Regions from separate parts of the Roseateles sp. P5_D6 genome, predicted to be linked through region 3. Evidence: riboswitches for the same ligand, from Rfam matches in the RefSeq annotation. Region 3 holds a riboswitch; each other region holds the start of a gene.

Region 1 (5,988 bases), on a different contig from region 3:
GCGAACGCATCCTGCTCGTCGACGACGAGCCTCACATCCTCAGCGCGCTGCAGCGCCTGCTGCGCAACGGGCTGAAGGACACCGGCGGCGCGCGCTATGACGTCGAAAGCTTCACCGACGGCGCCGTGGCTCTGGCGCGGGCGCGCGAGTGCGCTTTCGCGCTGGCCATCTCCGATCAGCGCATGCCGGGCATGACCGGCGTGGAATTCCTGCGCGAACTGCGTCAGGTGCAGCCCGACTGCGGGCGCATCATCCTGTCCGGCTATGCCGACCTGAACGCGCTGGTGGCGGCCATCAACGAGGCCGAGATCGCCCGTTTCATCTCCAAGCCCTGGGCCGACTTCGACCTGCTCAGCGCCGTGCGCCAGGTGTTGCGCATCCGCGAGCTGACGATGGAGAACCAGCGCCTGGCTGACCAGGTGCGCCAGCAGATGGGCGTGCTTACCGCCCAAGAGGCGGAGCTGCGCCGCCTGGAGCGGCTCGAACCGGGCATCACCCATGTGAAATGGGGCAGCGACGGCTCGTTCATCCTGGAGGACCCGGATGAAGAGGTGAAGTGGTGACCGTACTGACGGTCGACTTCAGCCTGGCGCTGCAGGCCGTCAGTGCGTCGGTCCTGGTGCATGGATCGGACCGCATCCTGTTCGCCAACGCGGCGATGGAACGCCTGCTGGGCTATGGGCTGGAGGCGCTGCAGCAGATGCCGCCGCACGGCTGGGCAGCGCCCGAGTTCGCCGATGAGTTGCGGCGCTATGGCCAGCGGGCGCTGGCCGAGGAAGGCGAGCTGCCCGCGATCGAGATCGAGGCGCTGACGGGCAGCGGCTCGCTGCGCGTGCTGGAAGTCAAGGCGCATCGCGTCATGCTCGACGGCCAACCCTGTGCGGTGCTGACCGGGCAGGACCTCAGCGACATCCGCCACGTGCAGACCAGCCTGCTGGACATCGGCCGCGTGCTCTACCAGATCCTCGAGAACAACCCGGTGGCCACGCTCGTGATCGACAAGTCTCACCGCGTCACGCACTGGAACGCCTCCTGCGCCCAGCTCACCGGCCGCGACGCCTCCGAGATGCTGGGCCGCGACGACACCTGGCGCGCCTTCTACCCCGAAGCCAGGCCGCTGCTGGTCGACCTGATCCTGGACGGCAATGTCGAGCAGGAGCGCCAGCGCCTGTACGGCCGGCACTGCCAACCGTCGCCGCACATCGCCAACGCCTACGAGGTCGAGGGCTATTTCCCCAATTTCGGCCGGGAAGGGCGCTGGCTCTACTTCACGGCCGCCCCGCTGGTCGATGCCCACGGCGAAGTCGTCGGCGCCATCGAGACACTCCAGGACATCACGCGACGGCGCCAGGCCGAGGACGAACTCCGCCGCCATCGCAACGAACTCGAGAACATGATCGCGGACCGCACGGCCGAGTTGCTGAGCACCCACCATGAACTCGAAGCCTTTCTGGAGAACGCGTCGGTAGGCATCATCGCGACGGCCAATCAGCAGATCCAGCGCGGCAACAAGAAGTTCATCGAGATGTTCGAACTCGGTGACGTCCCGCCCCATGGACTGCCGACGCGCCGCCTGTTCAAGAGCGACGAAGACTTCGAAGCGCTGAGCCAGATCGCCATCCCGGTGCTGTCGCGGGGCGGCTCGCTGCTGCACGAGATGGAGGTCTGCACGCTGGCCGGCAACACGCTGTGGGTGCAGATCATTGCCTACGTATCCAACCCCGAGGAGCCGACAGCGGGCACCTGGTGGCTGCTGCAGGACCGCACGGAGGTGCGCCGCGTGCAGCGTGAGCTGGAGCTCAACTACGAGCGCATCAAGCAGACCAACAACCGGCTTGAGGAAGCGCAGAACCAGCTGCTGCAGGCCGAGAAGATGGCCTCCATCGGCCAGCTCGCCGCCGGTGTCGCCCACGAAATCAACAACCCGATCGGCTTTGTCAGCTCCAACCTCGGCTCGCTGCGCGGCTATGTCCAACCTGTCTTCGCGTTGCTCGCACTGCTGAGGAAGACGCCGGCCGACGCGCTGCCTCGCGATGTGCGAGAAGAGCTGGACCGGGTGGATGCCGCCGTCGACCTGAGCTTCGTGCAGGAGGACCTGCCCCAGTTGCTCGACGAGAGCGAGGAGGGGCTGTCGCGGGTCAAGAAGATCGTGCAGGACCTCAAGGACTTCTCGCGCGTCGACCATGCCGATTGGCAGGACGCCGACCTCAATGCCGGGCTGGACTCGACGCTCAACGTCGTCATGAACGAGGTCAAGTACAAGGCCGAGGTTCGCAAGGACTATGCCGTGCTGCCCCCGGTGCACTGCATCGCCGCGCAGCTCAACCAGGTCTTCATGAATCTGATCGTCAATGCGGCCCATGCCATCAAGGAGCGCGGCACGATCACGCTGACCACGCGCGCCGAGGATGGCTGGGTTCGCATCGAGATCGCAGACACGGGCAGCGGCATGAGCGAGGAGGTCAAGCGGCGCATCTTCGAGCCCTTCTTCACGACCAAACCCGTCGGCCAAGGGACGGGCCTGGGCCTGTCCCTTTCATTCTCCATCGTGCAAAAGCACGGCGGTCGCATCGAAGTGGATTCCCAACCCGGCGTCGGCACGCGCTTCACGGTCTGGATCCCGCTGCACCCGCCGCAGCCCGCCTGAGCTTTTGTGTCCTGCGTGACACAAAGCAACCACAGGGCAGTAACTCACGAAACGCAGACTGGCGGCATCGAAAGCTCGCGCTGCCCGCCGAGTCAGAAGTCACGCAGCGCCTTTGTCGGGCCCCGTATCTCGGCACCCCGGCGCCTAGACTGAACCTGTTTCACAACCCAGAGGGCAAACCCGTCGAAAGGCGGGGACGCAAAGCCACCGGCCTACAGCGCGCAAGCGCCACGGCAGCGGGGCCGCCAAGACCGGCAGGTCTTGATCGGCGTGGCCCTCCTTCGTACGAGAACCCGGCCATGCGCAGTACCCGCCCTGTCTCCTGGACTTCCTGGACCTTCAGCCTGCTGACCGCCGCGGCCCTCACCGCTTGTGGCGGTGGCAGCAGCGACAGCCCGACCGTCCAGGTCAGCGAGGCGGCCTCGGTCATCAACCTGACCGTTGATCTTGCCGATGGCGCCGCCGCCAGCGTCGAGGCTAAGCCCAGCTTCCACACCGCCGCCGTCGATCTCGAAGAACCCGACAACGGTGCCGCACCCCACCGCAGCCACGCCCTGGCCGGCGTCGCCACCCAAGGCCTGACGCGCGACCGCCTGGACGAGGCCATGCGGCCTCGCGCCTTCGCGGCGGGTGCAGGCGAAGCCGCCCCGATGGCGACGTCCACTGCCGTGACGACCTATACGCCGGCACAGATCCGCGCCGCCTACGCGCAGCCGGCCCTGCCCGCCAGCACCGCCGGCCTGACCGCCGCCCAGGCCGCCCAGCTCGGCGCCGGGCAGACCATCTACATCGTCAACGCCAAGCACGACCCCAACATCGCCGCCGAACTGGCCGCCTTCAACACCAAGTTCGCGCTGCCGACCTGCAGCTCGCGCACCCTGGCGGCCAACGCCAGCCTGCCGCTGGCCAAAGCCTCCCCGTCCAGCTGCGAGCTGGTCATTGCCTACAGCACGACCGCCGGCGCCCTGACCGCCACGGCGCCCGCCTATGACAGCGGCTGGGCCACCGAGATTGCGCTGGACGTGCAATGGGCCCACGCGACGGCACCGCTGGCGCGCCTCGTCCTCATCGAAGCGCCGGATGCCGGCGTCGGCAGCCTGTCCAAGGCCGTGGCCCTGGCCAACAGGATGGGCACCGGCGTCGTGTCCATGAGCTTCGGCGCCGCCGAGGGCAGCTGGACGTCGAGCTATGACGGCGCCTTCGCCACCGCCGGCATGAGTTACCTGGCCGCCACCGGTGACAACGGCGCGGCCGTGTCCTGGCCTTCGGTGTCGACCCGCGTCGTGGCCGTCGGCGGCACCACGCTGAGCTACAGCAGCGGTGCGCGCAGCGAAACCACCTGGACCGGCACCGGCGGCGGCACCAGCGCCTATGTGGCCCTGCCCAGCTACCAGAGCGGCACCATTGGCGGCTACGCCAAGCGCGCCGTCGCCGACGTCGCCTTCAACGCCGACCCCAACTCCGGCCAGTACGTGGCGCTGATTGCACAGGGCGCGACGACGACGCGCTGGGTCAGCGCCGGCGGCACCAGCCTGGCCACGCCGCAATGGGCCGGCCTGCTGGCCGTGGCCAACGCGATGCGCGCCGCCGCCAGCAAGGCCCTGCTCGGCCAGCCTCACGCCGCCCTCTACCAGCAGATCGGCGCCGTGCCGACGCAATACGCCGCCGCCTTCAAGGACGTGGCCAGCGGCAGCAACGGCACATGCACGAGCTGCGCCGCCAAGGCCGGCTATGACACGCCCACCGGCTGGGGCACGCCCAACGTCAGCGCCCTGCTGAGCAGCCTCAGCGGCGCCAGCGTCACGACCTCGACGACCACCCCCACGCCGACGACCAGCAGCGGCCCCACGCTGACGACCACCAGCCTGAGCGGCACGGCCGGCAAGGCTCTCGCCGCCACCATCGGCTACTCGGCGCCGGGCGCGAGCTCGCTGAGCATCAGCATCAGCGGTGCCGCCAGCGGCATGAGCTTCTCGGCCACCGGCAGCGGCCTCGCCCTGAACTGGGCCAACCCGGTAGCCGGCCGCACCAACCTCGTCATCACGCTGAAGGACAACCTCGGCCAGACGAGCACGGGCAACGTGACGGTGACGATCAACGCGAGCTGAACTCAGCACTGGCGACTGCTCGAATACTGCTTCGTCACGATCCAGACCAGCTGACACGGGCAATGAGGCCGCCACCATCGCGTGGCATCAACCTGAGCTCGGCGCCCTCGGCCCGCGCGATGCGCTCGACGATGGCCAGGCCCAGGCCCGAGCCGGGCTTGCCGCCGCGCGCCGTGTCGCCGCGCTGAAAGGGGCGCTTGAGGTCGTCGACCCGGGCCGGCGCGATGCCCGGGCCGCGGTCGCGCACCTCGATCCAGGCGGCACCGGCGTTTTCACCGCAGGCCAGCTCGATCGGCGGCGCACCGTGGTTCTGCGCATTGGCGATGAGGTTGAGGACGAGGCGGCGCAACGCCTGCGGCCGTGCGCGCCGATGCACTGCCTGCCCATTGGCCAGCAGCGGTTGCGGCAGGCCCGGCGCCAGGGCCAGCGTCTCGGCCAGGAATTCGCGCAGCTCGACGTCCACGGCCGGCAGCTCCTGCTCGGCGGGGTGGGCGGCGCGCGCGTAGTCGAGGAACTGGGTCAGCAGCCCGTCCAGGCCGTGGAGGCTGCGGTCCAGCGTGTCGAGCAATTCCCTGTCCCCTTGGCCCGCCCGATCGAAAGAACCACGCAGCAACTCGCTAGCGAGGCGAATCTTTGCCAGCGGCGTGCGCAGGTCATGCGACAAACCGGCCAGCATCAGCAATCGCTCCTCCTCGTCGCGCGCCAGGGCCTCGGCCATGTCGTTGAAGCCGCGCGCCAGCGCCGCGGTCTCGGCCGGGCCGTCAGTGGGCAGCAGCAAGCGGCGCTGGCCGGCACCGACCGCCCGGGCCGCGTCGACGAGGCGGGCCAGCGGGCGGTTGATGCGGCGCTGGATCAACCAGGCGCCGAGCAAGGCCAGCACGGCACTGGCGCCACTGGCGATCAGCCAGGTGCGCGCGAAATGGTGGGCCGGCTGCACGGCAGGCAGCACCAGCCAGGCCGGCGCGCCAGGCAGTTGCACCGCGATGAGGCCGTTGGCTTCGCGCCGCCACGGCAGCTCGCCGCGCTCCAGGCCCAGTTGCGTCGCCAGTTCGGCCAGGAAGCCGCGCTCCACCCAGGTCGGCCGCTCGAGCAGGCGCTGCTGCTGGCCCGAGCCGGCGCGCGCATTGAAGCGATCCACGAAGCCGGCGCGCTCGGCCTCGGGCAACAGGCGCATGCCTTCGGCGACGGCCTGCAGGCTGCGCGCGGTCGCCTCGGCCGACTGCTGCAGGCGCG
Region 2 (5,988 bases), 150 kb from region 3:
GCTGGCTTCGGGGCATGCCTGGCACACCTGGCAGCGCTAGGAGAGGGCGGGCACGCTGCCCGACAACAGCAAGGCAAGCCCGTCTGCGTGTACCCATCCCATTGCAGCGCGGGCTGGGCCCGCCTGCTCGGCGGGCTGGGCGCGGCCCGAGCTGAACTTGATCTTGTCATCGGTCAACAGGGCGCTCATCAGCAGGCTGGGCGGCTTGAGCAAATGTTGAAGGCCTGGGTTCGCGCCGCAGCCTCCCGCTGCAGAAGGGCCAGCATGCGCGCCTCGCGCTGCCTGCACCCGGCCATCCAGCGCCACCGCGCTGTGAGCAATCCCTGCAGCGTCAACCGGGCTCAACAAAGCCTTACCGTTGTGCGCTAAGGCGTGACGGTCACAGCTCGGCCAAACACCCGCCCAGGCCTTCTGCTGCGACTGACAGATGCCGCTCAATTCCAGCAGCCGCTTCACGTTTCTTTCGCCATCTCCTCGATGCTCTTCGTGAGGTGACAGAGGGGTTGGCCGCGGTGGGAAGCAGATGCCGCCCACCCTCAGCACAGGGCTTGACAGCCGCTGTCCACGTGTACTATCGTACTGATACACGTAGGCAGTTAACGATGGATCCCACCCATTTCGTCCACATCAACACCGGCTCGCCCGAGCCCATCTACCGCCAGCTCATCGAGCAGGTGAAGCGGCGCGTCGCGGCCGGGCAGCTCAAGGCCGGCGACGAGATCCCCTCGGTGCGCGAGCTGGCCCAGGCCCTGGCCGTGCACCCCATGACCATCTCCAAGGCCTATTCCCTGCTGGAGTCCGACGGCGTGTTGGAGCGCCGCCGGGGGCTGTCGATGGTGGTGGCGGCGCAGCACCAGCGCGCCCAACCCACTGCCGACCGCGTCGAGCTGCTGCGGCCGACGCTGGAGAAGGCGGCCGCCGAAGCGCGGCAACTGGAGCTCCCCAAGACCCAGGCCCTGCAGCTGTTCAAAACCATCCTCGACGAGACGCAAGCATGACTGCCTCCTCCGCCCACTTTCCCCACTCCGACACCGCCACCGCCGAACTCGCCGGCGTCAGCCTCGCCTACCCCAAGGGCGAGGCCGTGCTGAAGGCGCTGGACTGGACGTTGCAGCCGGGCCAGGTGGTCGGCCTGCTGGGCCGCAACGGCTGCGGCAAGACGACGCTGCTGGAGACGCTGCTGGGCCTGCGTGAACCGCAGCAGGGCCGCGTGCAGCTGTTCGGCCAGGACGCCGCGCGGCTGGATGACGCGGCGCGCGCCCGCATCGGCTATGTGCCCCAGCAGAGCGACCTGTTCGAGAGTTTCACCGCGGCCCAACTGCTGGCCTACTTCAAGAGCTTCTACCCGCGCTGGAACGAGTCCAGGGTCGAAGGCCTGCTGTCGCGCTGGGACATCGCCCGCGACAAACCCATCCGCAAGCTCAGTGGCGGCCAGCAGCAGCGCCTGTCCATCATCCGCGCCCTGGCCCATGAGCCCGACCTGCTGGTGCTGGATGAGCCCGTCGCCAGCCTGGACCCCGTCGGCCGGCGCGACTTCCTGCGCGAGCTGGTCGACCAGGTGCTGGGCCGCGGCACGACCGTCGTGTTCTCCACCCACATCCTGTCCGACCTGGAGCGGGTCGCCTTCAACCTCGCCTTCCTCAGCGACGGCCGCATCGCCCTGCAGGCGCCGCTGGACGAGCTGCTGGAGCAGGTGCGCGCCTTCACCGGCACCGTCACCGAACTGGCCAGCCTGTTCGCGCGGCTGAACGCCCAGCCGCTCAAGCGCACGCCGCTGGAGGCCGGCCGCGAGCGCGTGCTGGCGCGGCTGCCGGCCGGTGTGAGCGCGCCGCTGGACGCACAGGCCGTCAACCTCGAAGACCTGTTCGCGGAGCTGACGTGATGAAAGCCGCCCCCTACAGCCAATTGCTGCTGGCCTTCTGGCGCCAGCGTGATCGCGAATCCCCCTGGGGCCGCCGGGCGCTGTTCGCCCTGGCCGTGCTGGGCCTGGCGCTGGGCGTCTACCTGGCGCCGCAGCTGGCGGTGCCCATGCTGGCCCTTTCGGCGGCACTGGTGCTGATGTCGCTGTGGATGGCCATCATCGGCAGCCTGATACAGCAGAACCATCCCCATGCCGCGCGCTTCGTGCCCGGCCATCTGCGCCAGACGCTGGAGTCCGCGCTCGCAACCTGGGCCGGCTTGTCGCTGGGCAGCGCAGCCCTGCTGTGGCTTTGCCTGCCGCAGATGCCCTCCTTCGCCCTGCTGCTGCTGGGCGCCGCGGCCGTGCTGGCCTTCATGGGCTGGGCGACGCGCGAATGGCAGCTCTGGCTGGTGATCTCCATCGGGCCGGTGCTGTTCTTCGGCACCGGACTGGACCGGCGGCTGGCGCCTCTGGGCACCGCGCTGCGCGAGCTGTGGCTGGCCCAGCCGCTGTCCGTGCTCGCGCTGAGCCTGCTGGCCCTGGGCTGGTCGCTCACGCGGCTGTTCGGCAGGGGCGATGCGGCCCATGCCGAGGCCTATGCCCGCCTGGGCCGCATGCGCCGCGCCGCCGAGGACAGCATGCAGGGCAAATACGCCGGCGCCGCCGCCTTCGGTCGCGTGGGCGAATGGCTGAGCCAGCCTTTTGCGCTCGCCGTGTCGGCCTGGCAGTGCCATGTCGTCGCGCAGGCCGAACCGACTGGCCAGAGCGCCATGCGCCGCGCCGAGATCGTGCTGCATGGCCGGCAGCACTGGCTGCACCAGAGCCTGGGCGCCGTGATGGCCGTGGGCATCGCCGCGCTGAGCTTCTTCATCGCGTTTGCGCTGGCCGGCCAGGGCCTGCAGGACAACTGGACCAAAGGCGCCTACGGCATGGCCATCGGCCTGGCGAGCATCGGTTTCAACCCTTGCTTCACCCTGCCCAACATGCTCTGGCACAGCCGCCGCGAACAGGCCCTGATGCGGCTGCTGCCAGGCCTGCCGCAGGGAGAGGCGCTGAACCGCGCGGTTGCGCGGATGCAGTTGCGCCACGCCCTGGTTGCCTGGACGCTGACGACCGCCGGCCTGGGCCTGCTGGCCTGGGCCGCGAACAATGCCGCACTGCTGTGCCTGGCCTTTGGCGCCCTGCCACTGAGCACCGGCTGGCTGCTGCGCGCGCCTTCGCGCATGAAGTCGCCCACGGCCTGGACCACCGTCGTGCCCATCCTGGCCTTCATGCTGATGGGCTGGGGCATGTTCCTGCTGCAAAAGGATCTGGGCGCGCCGCTGCCTCTGCTGGCAGGCATCAGTGTTGCGCTCAGCGCCGCGCTGGGCGCATGGCGCTGGCGCACGCTGAGCGCTGCGCCAACGGCCTTGCCGGCCGGTCGCTTGAGCTGAAAACGCTCGGCGCAAGCCCGCCGCAAGCTTCAAAAACCGCTCGTCGCGGGCCTCGCGCCGCTCGCCGGTCGGGGGTCTCGGTTCGTGAACTGACGCACGGACAAAACACGGCTTACATCCGCACACTGCGTCCCATGCAGTCGGCAAACCCGTCGAAAGGCGGGGACGCAAAGCCACCGGTCTTCGTGCTCTGACAGGAGCAAAAGACAGCGGGGCCGCCCTGGGCGGACAAGGACATGTCCGCAGCGTGGCACACGGGGAGGTGCCGGCTACTGCCCAGTAGCCCCACCCTTTGCATCAACCCGAAAGACCACGCCATGAAGTACCAAGCCATTGCCTTCGCTGCCCTCGCCCTGTTCGCCCAGGCCAGCTTCGCCGCCGACCCGACGGCCCAGCTCACCGGCCTCGTGCGCATCGTCAAGAGCGACGGTCAGACCGTCCTCGCCCAGGCCGCGCCCATGCTCGTCGCCGCCAACGGCACGGCCACGGGCGCCATGCCCCAGATCACCGTCAGCGAGAAGGATGCCTTCATCTCCAGCCTCGGCCGCTGCGCCTTCAACTTCAAGTACGACGAGGTCAGCGCCTCGGCCGTGGCCACCAGCACCAACCGCATCTACAGCAACGACACACTGATCGCGCAGAACACGCAAATCGCGCTGACGCCCAAGGTCGTCAAGACGATCTGGACCCAGCCCTATCTCTTCGCCGGCGCGAACAACGTGAAGGTCGTCGTCAATGTCGACGGCGTGCCGAGCACGGGCTGGGTGCGCATCAACGTGAGCGGCACCTGCGGCAAGCCCGCCGCGGCACCAGCTCCGGCACCCGTGGCCGCACCGCCCGCACCGGCCCCGTCGCCCGCTCCCGCACCGGTCGTCTATGTCCAGCCGGGCTCTGGCGACTGGAACAACCTCAACAACGCCTGGGGCTACAGCAACTACGCGGCAACCCAGCTCAAGGGCAAGGGCTATGCGAAGTACGCCGAGATCGTGCGCCTGAACGCCGCCCTCACGACGGCGATCAACGCCAAGAAGATCTCGACCGGTGACTACGGCAGCCTGATGGCGGCCTGGAACGCACTGATGGCCGACCCCGCCTTCAAGGCCGCGATGGCGGCCATCGTGCCGACACCAGGCGTCAAGTAAAGACCCCTCGTCCAGTCCCGCTCCGCTGAACACGAGCGGGCCTAACCGGCCCCCCGAGGGGGCGGCGATGCTTGGCGGCATTGAGCCGCAAGCACATCGCCATGGCGGGCCGGCTAGGGGCGGCCCGTCGCTCGGCCCGAGCGCACCACGTTACTGGTTGATTTCCGGCTCGGCCAGCTGGGCCAGCAGGGTCAGCGACTCCTGCCAGCCCAGGTAGCAGGCCTCGGCCGGGATCATGGCCGGGATGCCTTCCTGCTTGATGTGCACCTCGGTGCCGCAGAACACGGCGCGCAGCTCGACGGTCGTCGTCATCTCGCCGGGCAAGTTGGGGTCGTCAAAGGCCGCCGTGTAGCGCAGCTTCTGGCCTGGCACCAGTTCCAGGTAGCGGCCGCCAAAGCTGTGGCCGCCGCCGGTCGTGAAGTTGGTGAACGACATCTTGTATGTGCCGCCCACCTTGGCGTCCATTTCATGGACGGTGCCGGTGAAGCCATGCGGCGGCAGCCACTTGGCCATGGCGGCCGGTGTCGTGAAGGCGCGGTAGACGCGGTCGGGCGGGCAGCGCAGCACGCGGTGCAGGGTGACGGTGTTGGTCATGGTCGATTCCGTGGTTGGACAGAGGATGGCCCTCTGTCATGACGACGATCAGAGCCCGACCGGATCGACAACGCCAACCCGGAAAAAACCCTAGATCGGCAACTCGGTGAAATAACGGCCGCCGTGGAAGATCAGCGGCTGAGCGCCGAGCCGGGACGAGCAACGCTCGACTTCGCCGACGAAGATGACGTGGTCGCCCTCCTCGTAACGGCTGCGGTTGGCGCATTCGAAGACGGCAGCAGCCCCCTCCAGCACCGGCGCGCCGCCCGCGCCCTCGTGCCAGGCCACGCCGGCGAAGCGATCGATGTCACGCGTCGCGAAGCGCTGGGCCAGCTCCTTCTGGTCGGCCGCGAGGATGTTGATGGCGTAATGCGAGCCATGCGAGAACACCGGCATGGAGCCGGCGCGGCGCGCCAGGCTCCACAGCACCAGGGGCGGGTCCAAGGACACGGAGTTGAAGGAATTGGCGGTGAGGCCGACCAGGCCGCCGTCCGCAGCGCGAACGGTGACGATGGTCACGCCGGTGGCAAACATGCCCAGTGCGGCGCGGAATTGCTGGCTGTCCATGGGGTGATTGTCGCCAGTCCCGCGCCGCTGTCCTACGAAAGCCGCCATCGCCGCCCAAGCACAATGTCGGCATGGATGCCGACGACTTCCAGGTCCGCGACGACCTGCAGTTCACTGACCCGCCGACGCGCATGTTCGGCGCCTGCGCCGACTGCGCCGCCGGCCGCTGCGCGCCACCGGCCCTGCGCGGCCGCCGCCTGTTCACCGGGCTGCTTGCCGCTACCGGTGCCGCAGCGTTCATGCCAGCCTGGGCACGCGAAGGCGTGGAGGTCGGGCCCAAGAGCAAGTTCACCGGCTTCGTGTCGGCCGACCAGCTGGAACAGGCCGGTGGCCAGCAGTACGCGCTGATGAT
Region 3 (5,988 bases):
CCAGCCGAATGCGTCGACGAATGCCCGGACCGACAGCGGCTCGTTGCGCTTGAGCCGTGGCACGGCCGTGGCCATCACGGTGTTCAGCACGAAGTAGGCGAGCGCAAACAGGATCGCGCCCAGCAGGATCAGGCTGTCGCTCTCCAGCTGATGGCTACGCAGTTCGCCCAGTGCCACGTGCAGCACCGTGCCGGCGCTGAACATGGCAATGGCCGCCATCGCGGGGCTGGCGATGCGGCTGGTCCAGCGCTTGGAGGTGCGCCAGGCGCCGACCAGCGCTTCCGCTGCCGACGCCACGGCCGCGGCCTCCGGCCCGTTCAGCAGCAGCAGCAGGAAGATGAAGATCTCGCCAGCGGTGAACGAGTTCGTTGAACGCGGAATCCGCACCGGCACCAGCCCGGCCAGCATCGCCAGCAGCGTGCCGCCCACCACGCGCAACCAGGCATCCGGCGAAAGGCTCACAACGTGGCGCAACGAGTGCGCGAGCACCACCACACCGATGCAGACCACCGCCCACCAATACACCGCCGCCTTGCGGTTGTAGTCCGGCATCAGTGCCTGATGGACGCGCCGAGGCCAGCTCACTCCGGGCTCGGCGCCTGCAGCAACCATCATCGTTCGCCGGTGCGGGCAACTTCGCTGAGCACGACACCCTCGCTGAGCACCACGCCCTCGCTCAGCACGACACCCTCGCTGAGCACCACGCCTTCGCTCAGCACCACGCCTTCGCTGAGGACGACCCCTTCGCTGAGGACCACACCCTCACTGAGGACGACGCCTTCGCTGAGCACCACACCGCTGCCCGATGCCAGCCAGCCGGAAAGCGTCGCGGTGGGGACGAAGACGCCCGTGCGACCCAGCAGCGAACTGCGGCCGACCAGCGAATTCAGCGTGATGACGCCGTCGGTCAGGAAGCGCTGCCCCGTCGGCACGGGAGACGCCGTGATCGTCGACAGCGCCGCGCCGGGGCGGATCTGGACAGTAACGCGCGTCGCGCTGCCGCCCACCCAGAACAGGCCCGGGTCGTACACCGGCTGGTAGCGGGTGAAAAGCGCGCTGCCGCTGTAGAGGTGGCGCCCGCCGGCGAAGATGATGCGACTCCAGGGCACCGACTGACCGCCGATGATCGACACCGGCGCGGGCATCACCTGGCCCGGCGCCAGCAGCGGCGCACCCGCCGCGATGCGGCCGCTGGCGATGACCGTGGCGAGATCGCTGCGCAGCGCACCGGCCAGCCGCACCGCGCCGTCGACGTTCAACAGGCCCGCGCCCTGCTGCAGCAGGTTGGCGCCCGGCAGGGCCTGCGCGGTGTACTGCAGGATCGCCTTCACCAACGGGGGCGTCAGGCCGGGGTTGGCCTGCAACATCAGGGCCACGGTACCGGACACCACCGGCGCAGCGACCGAAGTGCCGCTCAGGTCCATCAGCTCGCGGCCCCGCGGCTGCGCCGTGCCGCCATAGGGCGCCGACAGCGAGGGGAAGTCCGTGGCGAGCGTGCTGCCGGCCGCCATCGGGCCGACGATGCGATTGCCCGGAGCCACCAGGTCCGGCTTGAGCAGGTTGTCGGCGACGCGGCGCCCGTCGGGCAGGAACAGGCCGCCGCGGGTGGGCCCGCGGGAACTGAAATGGTTGACTGCGTCGTCGCTGCGCGAGGCCGTCGCCTGCGTGTTGGCCGACCCCACGGTGATGACCGAGGGCTCGTTGCCCGGCGAGCTGATCGTGCCGTAGCGCTCCTGGCCGGAAGCGTCCGTGCCGTAGTTGCCGGCGGCAACGACCACCACGAGGCCGGCTGCGCTCGCGCCGCGCAGAGCGCCGCACAGCGGGTCGGTCCGATACGACTCGGTCGAATCGGCGGCAAGGCTCACGTTGAGCACGCGGATGTTTTGCTGCTTCGCATGCGCGATGACCCAGTCGATCCCGGCCAGCACATCGCTCAGCTCGCCTTCGCCGCGGCTGTCAAGCACCTTGACGTCGACCAGCGAGGCCTGGGTGGCGATGCCGCTCGACTCGGGCAGACGCGACGTCGAGCGGCCTGCGGCGACGCCCGCGACATGCGTGCCGTGGCCATATGCATCCGCCCCGCCCGCCGCTTGGGGGCGTTCATCGAGCGCCGCGTCGGATCGGTCGACGCCGGGCTGCCAGGCGCGGCCCGCGCCGCCTTGCGTCACCTTCTCAAAGTCGACGGCGCGTGCGACCCGCGAGCGCTGGCCATCGGTGAACGCGGTGTGGTTCCCAGCGATGCCCGAATCCAGCACGGCGATGGCGACGCCCGAGCCGTCCAGGCCCCGCGCCGCGCCGATCGTGGCGGCACGCACGTCGGCTGCGCCGGTGGAGGCCTCGGTCAGGCTGAACGTGCGGGCCGCGCGCCGGTTCGGCGAGATGCTCTGCACGTCCGGCCGCGCAGCGAGCGCGTCAACCTTGTCAACGGGCAAGGTCACGAAAAGCGCCGGCACCGACTGGTAGCGCCAGTAGACGGTGCCTCCCGCCGCCACGACCGCGCGGCGGAGCTCGACCAGCTCGGCGTCCCGCCCGTCGCTGACGACCAGGGTGTGCACGTAGCGGCGACCAGCCAGTTCCTGTTGCCAGCGCTGGCGAGGCGCAGCGGCCGAATCGACGGCCTGGCGCAGATCGGCGGCAATCTTGTCGCGCGGCGCTGCTTGCGCCAGTGCAGGCCACAGCAATGCAGCCAGCGTCAGCAGCAGCGCAAGCGCCGCGTGCAGGCGCCACTCGATCAGAACTACGAATCGAAGAGGGAGCGTGGTGGACTTCATGGACAGCTTTCGTTGTTGCGCTGATTCCTACGCACACGCCCGGTCGGGCGTCGCGCCGCATCCCGGCGACGGAAGAGCTGCCATGTCGACGGCGACCTGCCGGCGGCTTGTCCTTGGCAACCCCGCTGTCGTAACCCGCCAGGCGGGCCTTAGACCGGAAGCTTTGCGACCCCGGCTTTCGCTCGGGTGTGCCTTTGTCATCAGTGAAAAAGAATGTATTTGAAATCGCAGCGACGCGTTGTGAACAAGTGGCGCTTCCGGCAGCGCCGGGTGACCGTTACACATCGACGGTTCGGTCATGAATGCAGCACCGCCCAGATAGGAAGTCATGCGCCGATCGACGCAAGCCATGTTGGGGTGCCCGGGCCTCAGTCTTGCGCTGCAGCAGCTGACGCTGGCGGCGGCCGTAGTACCAGACCGACGAGGAACTGGCGCGCGATATCAACAACCATCTAGCCCGTGGGCACCTGCCGCATGGGCCGCAAGGACGACCCCGGTGCGGTGGTCGACTCACGGCTGCGCGTGCGCGGGCTGCGCATCGCGGATGCGAGCGTGATGCCGACGATCAAGAGCGGGAACACGAATTCGCCGACATTGATGATTGCGGAGAAGTTGGCGGGGTGGCTGGTAGCGTGAGCCGCGCCTGGTCGGCGCGTTCCGCCACAGCGCACCGGGGCCGGCGCACTAACGCCCCCCGTTGCCGGTAGCCAGCACCGTCCCCGCCTCACCTTCGATCCAGGCCGTCTTGCTGTCCACGGTCTGGATGCGCCACAGGTCGCGGTCTGCTTGTGTGGGCTGTCTGACCCACGTCTTGCCGCCATCCGTGGTGGCAACAACCATGCCTCCACGGCCCACCGCCCATCCGTTGTTGGCATCGGCGAACGCAATGTCAGCGAACTGCCCGCTGACGCCCGTCACCTCGGTCCAGGTGGCGCCAGCGTCGTCCGAACGGTACAAGCCGAAGGTTTGCGCGGACCACCAGGTCTTGGCATCGCTCGCGATGACTTTGCTGCGCGTGTTGAACGGCGATTCAACGTTGGGCGCGAGAACCGTCCAGGTCTGGCCATCGTCCACCGTACTTGCCAGCAACGTGCCACGTCCATAGATGACGATCTGTCGCCCGTCTCCGAAGAACAGCCCACCTACGCTCACCGTCTGCGGCGGTGACAGGGTCATCCACGTCTGGCCGCCATCGCGGGTAAACACCAGCCCGCGCCGATCGGTCGGCTCGCCCCAGCCACGGTTGGCGTCGACGAAGTCGAATCGCACCAGGCCCCCATGAACTAGCTGGCCATCACGCCATGTGGCGCCGCCATCCGACGTCTTGTACAGGCGGCCGTCGCTCTGCAGCATCCAGCCGATCTTGTCGTCGACGAAGCGCAGCGCCGTGTTGGTGGCCGTGGAGGGCAGGCCCGTGCTCGGCTTGGTCGTCCAGGTTCGCCCGCCGTCGCTCGTCTGGCGCAGTTGGCCCGTCGCATCCAGACCAAGGCCGCGCTTGGCGTCGAGGAAGGCGAGTTTCATGGAGTACTCGCCAAACCAGGGCGACGAGGGAAGGTCGTTGCGCAGCAGAGCGGCGTCGACCGCGATCGTCCAGTTGCGTCCTCCGTCGGTCGACAGGAAGGCGCGCCCGGTGCTGTCCTGCATGCTGAAGACGTTGCCATCGACCTGACGAAGGCGCTTGAAGGCCGCATAGGTGGGTTTGCTGAGGCCCTCCACCGATGCGGAGGACCACGTTTGCCCTCCGTCACCGCTCCAGGCCAGACCGCGTTCTGCGTACTCGCCTCCCAATTCGGATGGCCGCCAGATAAGGGGGCCCCGTGACGGCACCAGCACCGTGGTGCCGACGGCCAGGGCTCCCTCGCCGGTGGCGGCGCTCAGCGCAGGCAGCCGCACGGTGCTCCAGTGCGTTCCGCCGTCACTGCTGGAGATCAGCTGATCACGGAGGCTGGCGAGCAGCACCCGATCCGCAGCACTCGCCCGGATGATGCGCAGCCCGTCGCTTGACGGCATCGCGTTGCCATCCAGGGTGCTCGGGTCGACGCGGCGCCAGCTGTCGCCGCCGTCAAAGCTCAGTAGGAGCGTATAGGTTGCTACCCAGCTCACCGTGGCCGGGTCGAACGTCGACAACGCCCATCCGGCAGCCATGGTCTGGTCGTCGACCAGGTTGAAGAACGCGCTACCGCCATTGCCATGAGCCAACAGGTCGAGCACCACCGTGCTGGTCCGTCCGAAGTCCGTGGAGCGTCTCAACTCGGTACCGGAGAAACCCCAGAACGTCCCGCGCGACGAAATGTCGCTGAGAAAAAAATCGTGCCGCGCCCAGGTTGCGCCCCCATCGGTCGTGTGCAGGCCCGTGGTGCCGACGATAGCGATCTGGTCGTCAACAGCCACCAGCCGCCCGCCAAAGCCGGCTTGCAGTGCAACGGGCACGGGAGCCGTACGGCTCCATGTCACCCCACCATCGGTCGTGCGGAGCAACGAGGGATCGTCACCCATGACCCAGCCGTGCTTCGCCGAAACGAAACTGACGGCCCTCAGCGCTTTCGTGGAACCGCTGGCCTCAATCGACCAGGTGACGCCGCCATCCGTGCTCCGGGACAGCTCGCCATGCTCTCCCGTTACGAACAGCGTGGTCTTGGATGCAAAGAAGCTGTCGGTGTGCACATTGCCATGCGGTAACGGCTGCTGCCAGCACCAGCCGCCATCGCCTGACTTGGAGCATTGCAGGCCCCTGACGTTGTTCAGGTTGGTGATGCTGACGCGGACGGCCTCCGTCTTTGAGGCGCCTGCAGCGTTGCTCACCGTGAGCTTGACGTCGTAATCGCCACCCTTGGCGTACTGATGCTTCGGACTGGTCTCGGTGCTGGTCTTGCCGTCACCGAAATCCCAACCAAAGCTGAGGCCCGCCGTCGAGGGCGCGCTGCTGCCAAACTGGAGCTCACTGGTCGACTCGGCCGTCGCCGGTGCCGTGACGCTGAGGGTATCTGGCAAGGGGGTCGGCGGTGTGGGAGGCTCGCCGCCGCTCCCACCACCGCCGCCACATGCGCTCAGCAGCGCCGCTGCAACCATTGCACCCCACCAGCTCGGCAATTTCCTGTTCAGTTTTTTCACTCGCACTTTTCGGCTGATATTTGCTAATCAGTCTATCCGTGCAATAGGGCACGAAACGATGTGCCTATTTCCCGTCAGTTAGCAAAAGGCCAAGCAAAGCATCACG

Evidence for each region. A riboswitch is a leader RNA that binds a small molecule or an ion and turns the genes downstream of it on or off. The one in region 3 is predicted to bind cyclic di-GMP.
Region 1: another riboswitch for cyclic di-GMP. It lies ahead of ACXJKM_RS04000 (S53 family peptidase); the one in region 3 lies ahead of ACXJKM_RS06760 (S8 family serine peptidase).
Region 2: another riboswitch for cyclic di-GMP. It lies ahead of ACXJKM_RS07485 (hypothetical protein); the one in region 3 lies ahead of ACXJKM_RS06760 (S8 family serine peptidase).

The regions. Positions count from the first base shown of each region.
Region 1 covers NZ_JBFUMK010000002.1:440,601-446,588, forward strand. Annotated here, with positions in the region: gene ACXJKM_RS03990 (response regulator) at 1-563, shown strand, start outside; gene ACXJKM_RS03995 (ATP-binding protein) at 560-2,647, shown strand; cyclic di-GMP riboswitch class I at 2,811-2,897, shown strand; gene ACXJKM_RS04000 (S53 family peptidase) at 2,947-4,755, shown strand; gene ACXJKM_RS04005 (ATP-binding protein) at 4,790-5,988, opposite strand, start outside.
Region 2 covers NZ_JBFUMK010000004.1:353,007-358,994, forward strand. Annotated here, with positions in the region: gene ACXJKM_RS07460 (P-loop NTPase fold protein) at 1-40, shown strand, start outside; gene ACXJKM_RS07465 (hypothetical protein) at 37-456, opposite strand; gene ACXJKM_RS07470 (GntR family transcriptional regulator) at 603-998, shown strand; gene ACXJKM_RS07475 (ABC transporter ATP-binding protein) at 995-1,882, shown strand; gene ACXJKM_RS07480 (hypothetical protein) at 1,882-3,333, shown strand; cyclic di-GMP riboswitch class I at 3,466-3,556, shown strand; gene ACXJKM_RS07485 (hypothetical protein) at 3,651-4,475, shown strand; gene ACXJKM_RS07490 (SRPBCC family protein) at 4,626-5,069, opposite strand; gene ACXJKM_RS07495 (flavin reductase family protein) at 5,160-5,636, opposite strand; gene ACXJKM_RS07500 (M48 family metallopeptidase) at 5,708-5,988, shown strand, end outside.
Region 3 covers NZ_JBFUMK010000004.1:201,900-207,887, forward strand. Annotated here, with positions in the region: gene ACXJKM_RS06755 (sensor histidine kinase) at 1-552, opposite strand, end outside; gene ACXJKM_RS06760 (S8 family serine peptidase) at 612-2,771, opposite strand; cyclic di-GMP riboswitch class I at 2,884-2,974, opposite strand; partial or broken gene ACXJKM_RS06765 (GMC oxidoreductase) at 3,228-3,407, shown strand; gene ACXJKM_RS06770 (YCF48-related protein) at 3,456-5,882, opposite strand.